Regions from separate parts of the Streptomyces sp. a15 genome, predicted to be linked through region 1. Evidence: riboswitches for the same ligand, from Rfam matches in the RefSeq annotation. Region 1 holds a riboswitch; each other region holds the start of a gene.
What was found. A riboswitch is a leader RNA that binds a small molecule or an ion and turns the genes downstream of it on or off. The one in region 1 is predicted to bind cyclic di-AMP.
Positions count from the first base shown of each region.

Region 2: another riboswitch for cyclic di-AMP. It lies ahead of AC5P09_RS46510 (M23 family metallopeptidase); the one in region 1 lies ahead of AC5P09_RS37150 (M23 family metallopeptidase).
Region 3: another riboswitch for cyclic di-AMP. It lies ahead of AC5P09_RS13485 (transglycosylase family protein); the one in region 1 lies ahead of AC5P09_RS37150 (M23 family metallopeptidase).

Region 1 is NZ_JBWLKM010000057.1:36,532-39,772, forward strand. Features, by position in the region: gene AC5P09_RS37145 (alpha-galactosidase) at 1-1,422, shown strand, start outside; cyclic di-AMP (ydaO/yuaA leader) riboswitch at 1,730-1,889, shown strand; gene AC5P09_RS37150 (M23 family metallopeptidase) at 1,892-2,860, shown strand; gene AC5P09_RS37155 (DUF6250 domain-containing protein) at 3,058-3,241, shown strand, end outside.
Region 2 is NZ_JBWLKM010000108.1:21,462-24,702, forward strand. Features, by position in the region: gene AC5P09_RS46505 (aldo/keto reductase) at 1-574, opposite strand, end outside; gene AC5P09_RS46510 (M23 family metallopeptidase) at 737-1,783, opposite strand; cyclic di-AMP (ydaO/yuaA leader) riboswitch at 1,795-1,951, opposite strand; partial or broken gene AC5P09_RS46515 (PP2C family protein-serine/threonine phosphatase) at 2,184-3,024, opposite strand.
Region 3 is NZ_JBWLKM010000010.1:80,324-83,564, forward strand. Features, by position in the region: gene AC5P09_RS13475 (cytochrome P450 family protein) at 1-146, shown strand, start outside; gene AC5P09_RS13480 (LysM peptidoglycan-binding domain-containing protein) at 312-1,367, shown strand; cyclic di-AMP (ydaO/yuaA leader) riboswitch at 1,549-1,726, shown strand; gene AC5P09_RS13485 (transglycosylase family protein) at 1,730-2,431, shown strand; gene eno (phosphopyruvate hydratase) at 2,825-3,241, shown strand, end outside.

The DNA of each region.
Region 1 (3,241 bases):
GCCCTCGGCTGGTCCGGGTCCTGGCGCATCGCCGTGGCCCAACTCCCGGACGCGCGTGTGCAGATCACCGGCGGGGCCGGGTACGACGACTCCGGGCTGCTGCGGCTGGCGGCGGGGGAGTCCTTCACGACGCCCGTCTTCGCCGGCCTGTGGAGCGACGGCGGCTTCGGCGGGGCCAGCCGCGCCTGGCACGCCTACCAGCGCGCGTACGTCATCCCGGACGCGGACCAGGACCGGCCGGTGCTGTTCAACTCCTGGGAGGCCACGGAGTTCGACATCTCCGAGGAGCAGCAGGGGGTGCTGGCGCGGCGGGCCGCGGCGATCGGCGTCGAGCTGTTCGTCGTGGACGACGGCTGGTTCGGGGCCCGCACCAGCGACCGCGCCGGGCTCGGCGACTGGAAGCCCAACCCCGACCGCTTCCCCGGCGGCCTCAAGCCGCTCGGCGACTACGTCCACGCCCTCGGTATGAAGTTCGGCATCTGGGTGGAACCGGAGATGGTCAACCCGGACAGCGAGCTGTACCGAGCCCATCCGGACTGGGTCCAGCACCAGACGGGGCGAAAGCGGACGGAACTCCGCAATCAACTCGTACTGAACCTCGGCCGCGAGGACGTCCAGGAGTACCTCTGGGGGCAGCTCCACGAGCTCCTCTCCAGTGCTCCGATCGACTACGTGAAGTGGGACTTCAACCGCTGCTTCACCGACGCGGGCTGGCCCGGAGAGCCCTACCCGCAGCGCCTGTGGGTCGACCACGTGCACGCCCTGTACCGCCTGTTGGACCGGCTGCGGGCGGCCCACCCGGGCGTCGCCTTCGAGTCCTGCTCGGGTGGCGGCGGCCGGATCGACCTCGGCGTGATGAGCCGTACGGACCAGGTGTGGACCTCGGACAACACCGACCCGCTCGACCGGCTCGCCATCCAGCACGGTTTCAGCCAGATCCACCCCGCCCGGGTCATGGCCGCCTGGGTCACCGACAGCCCCAACACCCAGCTCAACGGCCGGGCAAGCTCGCTGCGGTTCCGCTTCGTGAGCGCGATGGCCGGGGTGCTCGGCGTCGGGGGCGACCTCGCGGAGTGGACCGAGGAGGAGCTGGCCGAGGCCCGCGACTGGGTGGATCGCTACAAGGAGATCCGGCCCCTCGTGCAGCGCGGCGACCTCTACCGGCTACGGCCCCCGCAGGGCGGGCTGAGTGCGGTGCAGTACGTGCTCGGTGACGAGGCCGTCGTCCTCGCCTGGCTCCAGGCGCAGCATCACGGCGAGCCGGTGCCGGTGCTGCGGCTGCGTGGCCTCGACCCGACAGCAGCGTACGAATGCCTCGAAACGGGCGAAGTTCACCGAGGTGCCGTACTACTGCATCACGGACTGCGGACGGGGCTGCGCGGTGACCTCGATGCGACGGTTCTCCGGTTGCGTCGCATCTAGGGCTTCTGTCCGAATTGGTGCCTTCATTCCAACTCCGTCTGGAATAAGGGGACCTGTGGATGTGCCACGTGAGGAGCGTCATATTCGTGACCGTGCGTCGCCCGTCATGTTCACGTAATTAGTGCGGTTTTCAAGGGTGTTTGGTCAAAGAGAGCCTCCTGAAAGCACGGAGGGTGACCGGGAATTCCCTCAGGTACCAAACAGAAACACATTCACGGGCAACCACTTACTTGTCCCTTTGCGTCTTGGTCGCTTACGTTCACCAGCGATCCGGACGGACGCCCAATCCTGCCGCCGCCCGGAGCCCGCACACCAATCACCCGTCCATGGCAGGAGCGGGGGACCCACAGGTAGAACCGCCTGTTCCGGTCTCCGGAACGGCTAGGGGTTAAGCCGTACTTCGGTACGGCCGGGCATCTCCAGTCCGCACCCGACAGCTCACCTCGCAGGCGCCGGAGAGGAATTCGCCATGCCCGCCAAGGGTAAGCACCGCCGACCGAAGACCCAGCGCTTCACCCGATCCATCGCCGTCGCCGGAACCGGCGGCGCCGCACTTGCTCTGCCGCTTCTCGGGGCCACCGGCGCCAACGCCGCCACCCCGCAGTCCGTCTCGGAAAAGGCCGTTCAGTCGTCCGTTCCGGCCACCATGAAGAACGTGGCCGAAAAGACGACGGCCGAAAAGACGGCCTCCGCGAAGGCCTCGGGCACGAAGACCTACTCCGTGCAGGCCGGTGACTATCTCGCGAAGATCGCGGACGAGCAGAATGTCAGCGGTGGCTGGAAGAAGCTCTACTCCGACAACCGCGAGGCCGTCGGCGCCGACCCGTCGCTGATCCACCCCGGTCTCAAGCTCTCGATCGGCAAGAAGGCCACGACGAGCACACCCAAGTCCTCGTCGCCCTCGGGCTCTTCGTCCTCTTCGTCCAAGTCATCTTCTTCGTCGGATTCGTCCGTATCGTCGAAGTCGTCCTCCTCCGGGTCCTCCTCCTCGAAGACCGAGGCGGCCACCCAGAGCGCCGACACCGCCAGTGGCTTCACCACCCCGGTGAGCGGTGCCGCCGTCGGTACCGCCTACCGCACGGCGGGCAGCATGTGGTCCAGCGGCTACCACACCGGCGTCGACTTCAGCGTCCCCACCGGCACCTCCCTCAAGGCCGTGGGCGCGGGCACCGTCGTCTCCGCGGGCTGGGGCGGGGCGTACGGCAACCAGGTCGTCGTCAAGCTCGCCGACGGCTACTACGCGCAGTACGCCCACCTGTCCTCGCTCTCCGTCTCGAACGGCCAGTCCGTGACGGCCGGCCAGCAGGTCGGTCTCTCGGGCGCGACCGGCAATGTGACCGGTCCGCACCTGCACTTCGAGATCCGCACCTCGCCGGACTACGGCTCGGACGTGGACCCGGTCGCCTACCTCCGTACCAAGGGCGTCTCCGTCGGCTGATTCCCCGACTGCTTGTCCGACACGCTGCCGAAGGCCGGATCCCGATCCCCGGGTCCGGCCTTCGGTGTGTCGATCTGTGCTCGTTCATGGTGATCGCTTCATTGCGGTTTTGTGGCAAGCGTGCCCAGGGCGTCGCCAGGGACGGAAGAGTGGGGACGTAAAAGCCTCGATCGGCCTTCCGGAAGGAGCCGTCTCCCGTGACGAGCACGCGTAGAGCATTCGGAGCCCTGGCCGCAGGCGCCGCCCTGGCTGCCCTCGCCCCCGCGACCGACGCGAGCGCCACGCCACGCCACCGCCGGCTGATCGCCCACGACGACTTCCGTCACGGGCTCGGCCAGTGGGCGGTGGAACTCGAGCAGGGCGGCACCGTCACCGCCTCCC
Region 2 (3,241 bases), on a different contig from region 1:
CGTACCGCGCCAGGCCCTCCCGGTCGGAGAAGGCGAGGGACGCCTCGAGCCGCTCCGGGGAGATGTTGGACGCGCCGATGTACCGCACCTTGCCCGCCTTCACCAGCTCGTCGAGCGCGCCGATGATCTCCTCCACCGGCACGTCCGGCTTGTCGAAGTGGGTGTAGTAGAGGTCGATGTAGTCGGTGCCGAGGCGCCGCAGGGAGGCGTCGGCGGCGGCCTTGATGTTGGCGGCGGTCAGGCCCTGGTACTCGGGGTGCTGGCTCACCTTGGTCGCGATCACCACGTCCGCGCGGTTGCCGCGCGCCTTGGCCCACTTGCCGATGACGGTCTCGGACTCGCCGCCCCGGTGGCCCTCGACCCACGCCGAGTAGGAGTCGGCGGTGTCGATGAAGTTGCCGCCCGCGGCGGCGTACGCGTCGAGGACGGCGAAGGAGGCCGCCTCGTCGGCGGTCCAGCCGAAGACGTTGCCGCCGAGGGACAGCGGGAAGACCTCGAGGTCCGAGGAGCCGAGCTTGCGAAGCGACAGCGAAGAAGAGGGAGACGGAGAGGAAGACGGAGAGGAAGAAGTCATACTTCACCTCAACGGCCGCACCGGATCCCGCGATTCCATGGTCACCCGCAAAAACCCCGTAAACAAAAGCCCCGTAACCACTGACCGCCCCCGCACACTGACCGGCAGCCCTGACGTCGGGGGGATGCCGTCAGGACCGCCGGGACTCGGGTAACACGACGGTCAGGGGTTGAGGCCCTTGCTCCGCAGCCACGCCATCGGGTCGATCCCGGAGCCGGAACCGCCGGTGTGGACCTCGAGGTGCAGATGCGCCCCGGTCACGTTCCCCGTCGCACCCACGCGCCCGATCACGTCACCCGTGTTGACCTTCTGGCCGACGCTGACGCTGATCGAGGACTGGTGGGCGTACCAGATCTCCGTGCCGTCATCGAGGGTGAGCACGGTCTTGTAGCCGTACGACCCGTCCCAGCCGGCCTGCGTGATCGTCCCGGTGTGGACGGCCTTGATGAGCGTGCCCGTGGGCGCGGCGAAGTCGAGGCCCGTGTGGTAGCCGGAGGACCACAGCGAGCCGGCCTGACCGAAGGTGGAGGTGACCGTGTACGAGGAGGTCGGCAGCGCGAACTGCTTGGCCAGCTCGGCGAGGCGCTCGGCCTCGGCCTTCTTCGCGGCCTCCTCCTCCGCCTTCTTCTTCGCGGCGGCGGCCTTGGCCTTGGCCTCCTTCTCCGCCTTGGCGGCCGCGTCGGCGGCCGCCTTTTCGGCCTCGGCCACGGCGTCAGCCGCGGCCTTGCTCTCGACCTGGTCCTGCTGCTGCTCGGCCTGGGCCATGATCCGGGCGCGCAGCACCTCGCCGGCGTCGGCCGTGCTCTTCTCGGTGTCGGCGGCGGCCACGCTGACACTGCTGAGCGCGGTGCCGGAGTCCTCGGCGGCGTCCGAGTCGTCGGAGATGAGGGAGCCCACGTTGGGCAGGTCGGGCATGGAAATCGACACCGGCGGCTTGCCGGTCTGCGCGCTGGCCATGCCGCCCGCGCCGACAGCGGCTATGACGCCGACGCCGAGGACGGTGGAGCTGCGGGCGAGTCCGCCGCGCGCGAGTCCGCCGCGCTGCTTGGCGACGCGATGCCGGCCACGTACGGGTGGGAGGGACTCCTCGGTGGGATTCCACTCCGTCCAGGGGCCCTCGTCGGTGCTGTAGGTGCCGTAGCCGAAGGTCTCGGTCTCGCGCTGGCTCGGCACGGACGGGGCTTCTGGGGCAGGCCGGTTGGACGCCACGTGGGCGTGCTCCTTTCCTTCCTTCTCGCCTACCGGGTTAGCTGACGGGTTCGGAGCAGGAAGGTCTCCTACGCGCGTATACCGGCCGTGAGTTCACGGTGGTATCCGCGCGATTCACCCCAATTGGTGGTTCCCCGGTTCCCTTGCGGGATTCGGCGCGTGCGCACGGAGCCGACTCTTGTGACGGCTGGGACGACCGCGCTGCGTTATCGAACGTTAATAGACGCGGGGCCTGGATTCCAAGCTGTTCCTCTTGATCATTAACCTTTCCGCGCAGGACTTACGGCCCACGACCGGCAAAAACGGGCGAGTTGACCCAGCCTCAGCAACCCCACAGGCACTGACGGTGCGTCAGTTGTTATGCGGAGGGCGCTCATCCGATCACCCCTCGTAACAACGGCCGCGCCTCGGACAGCCCGTCGGTGTACAGCAGCAGCGTGGCCCCGGCCGGGAAACCGGTCTCGTCGGCGCGGTCGGACCAGCTGCCGAGGTCGCCCATGCCGAGCGGCAGCGCGGCCTCCCGCGCGAGCAGGCAGCGCACGGTGCCGTCGGCGTGCAGCAGGAGCGGCGGCGGATGCCCCCGGTTGACGATCCGCACCACACCGTCCCCGTACGGAAGCTCGGCCGGCACAGCCGTCGTGAACCCCTCGAAGGCCTCGATCCCGTCCCGCCGCGTGCCCTCGCGTGCCAGCGCCCGCTCCAGCCTCCCCCAAGCTCTCGGCTTCGCTCGAGCCCGGGGGCACATCGCCGACGACGAGCCGGACGCCGTACGAACTGTCCTGGACCGCATACAGATCACCGCCGATGAAGGCGTCCGCCTGGGCCGCCTCGTACCGGGCCGCGATGTCGAAACCGCCGATGCGTCCGGCGGGCTCGGGCAGCACCGCGCGCTGGGTGGCCTCGGCGATCCCGCGCGCGGAGGCGAGGCGCCCCTCGCCCCGGCGTACGACACGGTTGATGACGGCGGCCAGCACGGCGACCTTGGCCACGGTGACCACCTCGGTGACCGTGTCGGCGTCCGCGGCGAACCCGTACCGGGCATGGACCGCGTACGCGGCGATCAGGGCCACACCCCCGGTCACGACGGTGCCGCTCAGCGAGTAGACCGGCGCGGCGACGAGCGGGGCGGCGGTGAAGAAGGGGATCGCGGTGAAGGCGTGCGGGGTGAGGAGGTCGTAGAAGACTCCCCCGACGATCAGCAGGACGGGGAGTACCTGGAGAACGACCCGCAGGCTGGAGATGCGGCGCCCTCCTCCGCGTCACCAGGCCGCACCACTCGTCTCCCCCACGTACGTCCGGTCCCGTCACCACTGCACCCAGGTTTCCCGGAGCGGGGGCGGGGGCGACCGGTGAGGGCCGACCGGATGACCGGCGTGCACATCCGACGTACACATACACCGAGGGCCGGAACCCATTCTGGATTCCGGCCCTCGGCCTTCAGTAGCGGGGACAGGATTT
Region 3 (3,241 bases), on a different contig from region 1:
TGGAGGGCCAGACCGCGCTCGCGACGCTTCTCACCCGCCTCCCGGACCTGCAACTCGCGGTGGATTCAGCTGATGTGCGGTGGCGGGGCGGTCTCATCATGCGCGGGCTGCGGACGTTGCCCGTCGAGTTCACGCCGCGTGGCTGACTCGCTCACCTGCGTAAAGGTGACGCGCCTTCAAGTCTGTGATCTTCACGTGATCTGCGCGGCATTAACTTGTGACAAGTGATCGGCTGCCTATACGTTCACGCCAGCGCGGCGCCGAGCCTCACCCGCCACGCTGGTCACCGTTGTCTCGCGAAAGGTTTCCGCATGCTCTCCGGGAACGGCCGTCATCGTCGCCCCCGCCAGGCTCCGGCCATCCTTGTGGCGGCCGGAGTGACCGGCTCCGCCATCGCGATCCCGCTCCTCGGTGCCACCGGCGCGAGCGCGGCGACCGGCACCACGTGGGACCAGGTGGCGAACTGCGAGACGGGCGGCTCCTGGAGCGAGAACGCCGGTGACGGGTACTACGGCGGGCTCCACATCGCCCAGGACGACTGGGAGCAGTACGGCGGCCTCGACTACGCCTCGCGCGCCGACCAGGCCAGCCGCTCCCAGCAGATAGCCGTCGCGGAGAAGATCCTCGCGGACCAGGGCGTCGGCTACTGGTCCACCTGCGGCCTGCTCAACGGCCTCAGCAAGGACACCGCGGCGCCCGACGTCGACACGGGCGTGGCGGACGACGCGACGTCGGGTGCGGAGGATGAGTCGGGCTCGCCCGACTCATCCGGATCATCCGGCTTGTCGGACTCCTCCGAGTCGTCGGCGGACTCGTCCGGCGATGCGGCTTCGGACGCGCCTTCGTCGTCCGTGTCGCCCACACCGTCCGATTCTGACGCCCGGTCGGATTCTTCCGGCGAAGCCGACAACTCGGCCAAGTCCGACACCTCGTCTGATTCTGCTGCAACCCCCGGCGCCTCGCAGGGCTCCGGCGACGACTCCGACAGTGACTCCACCGGCGCGACGAATCCGGATGACTCGGACAACTTCTGGCAAGAGGGCGGCTCTTCGGCCCTCGTCGACACCGGCTCCCTCGGTGCGGGCAAGCACCGCGGCGACAGCGCCGACGAGACGGCCGCGGCCACAGGCGCGGACGCGGGTACCGCCGACGCCGACACGGGCGCCTCTGCCGGCCGTCACGCCGCCCGCGCGGACTCGTACACCGTCCGCCCCGGGGACACTCTCGCCTCCATTGCCGACTCCCTTGGCCTCCAAGGCGGGTGGCGTGAGCTCTACGCGGAGAACGAGCAGGCGATCGGCGCCGACGCGAGCGTCATCGTGCCCGGTCAGACCCTCACCGTAGGTATCGAATCGGGCGAAAACTAGCGGGAGTTCGCGTCACACTTCGCCACCGAATGTCCGATTTGGCGAAGTGTGGGATGAGTCTCAGAAGCCCTGATCGTCTTTGAAATTCCGCGGATCGCGTGTCTACCGTCAGGACCGCTCGCCAACACGAGCCCCGGCCGCCGCAACGCCGAATCCTGCCAGTGGCGCCCGGGAACAGTCGTCGCGTAATGCGCCGTAGGCAGGAGCGGGGGACCCAAGGTAGGCGCCGGGACCAGCAGTTGAGCTGGGACCGGCTTGGGGTGAAGCCGTGCCGCGCACGAAACAGCGCGAGGCACGGCCGGGCAACTCAACCGGCCCGAACCCGACAGCTCACCTCGCAGGCGTCGGTGAGGGGATCCACCATGCTGTTTTCCGCCAAGGGCAAGCACCGCCGTCCGTCCAAGGCCACCCGTGCCATCGCCATCGCCGGTGTCACCGGTGCCGCCGTCGCCGCCCCGCTGATGGCCGCCGGCAGCGCCTCCGCCGCCACCGCCTCCGAGTGGGACGCCGTGGCCCAGTGCGAGTCCGGCGGCAACTGGTCCATCAACACCGGCAACGGCTACTACGGCGGCCTGCAGTTCTCGGCCTCCACCTGGGCCGCGTACGGCGGCACGCAGTACGCCGCGCAGGCCAACCAGGCCTCCAAGGCGCAGCAGATAGCCGTCGCCGAGAAGGTCCTCGCGGGTCAGGGCAAGGGTGCTTGGCCGAACTGCGGTGTGAACCTGTCGAACTCCGCCTACAACGGCAGCGCCGACACCTCGTCGAACACGTCCAGCGGCTCCGGCAGCTCGGACAGCAGCTCCTCGGACAGCAGCCGTTCGACCGAGCAGCCGGCCTCCCGTTCCGCGGACCGCCCGGCCGCGAAGAAGACCGTCACCACCCCGACCGGCAAGAAGGTCAAGAAGGGCGACGGCGAGTACAAGGTCGTCTCCGGCGACACCCTCAGCTCCATAGCCGAGGAGCACGACGTCAAGGGCGGCTGGGACAAGCTGTTCGAGCTGAACAAGGACATCGTCACGGACGCCGACCTCATCTACCCGGGCCAGCAGCTGCACCTGAAGTAAGGGCTGCACCGGAAGTAAGGGCTACACCTGAAGTAAGGGCTGCGCCCGAAGGTAAGAGCCGCACCTGAAGTACTACGCGGCTCTCAGCTGAACCACAGCGCCCTCTTATCCGTGGACTCCATAGTGGAGGCCTCGTGAGGGCCACCCCCCGTCCCCACGGGCTCCCCGCTCCGGTGCGTCTTCCCCCGTACGCACCGGGGCGGGGCTTTTTCGTGCCGGTCCCGTGCGATTTCCCCGCGAGTTGCACGGCACTCTTTGTTCCGTTCGGAAACAATTTACTCTCGGTTCTGTCCATCCGGTGGTCGACCGGCTGGCCGATCGCCCGGAGCCGGTTAGGCTCGTCTCGCAGAACCCACCGCGGTCCTGCCGAACCGCGTCACATTGAAGAAGGAGATGCTCGTGCCGTCCATCGACGTCGTCGTAGCCCGGGAAATCCTGGACTCCCGAGGCAACCCCACGGTCGAGGTCGAGGTCGGCCTCGACGACGGCAGCACGGGTCGTGCCGCCGTCCCCTCCGGCGCCTCCACGGGCGCCTTCGAGGCCATCGAGCTCCGCGACGGTGACCCCAACCGCTACCTGGGCAAGGGCGTCGAGAAGGCCGTCCTCGCCGTGATCGAGCAGATCGGCCCGGAGCTCGTCGGCTACGACGCCACCGAGCAGCGCCTGATCGACCAGGCGATGTTCGACCTGGACGCCACCGACAACAAGGGCTCCCTCGGCGCCAACGCCATCCTCGGCGTCTCGCTCGCCGTCGCCCACGCCGCCTCCGAGGCCAGCGACCTCCCGCTCTTCCGCTACCTGGGCGGCCCG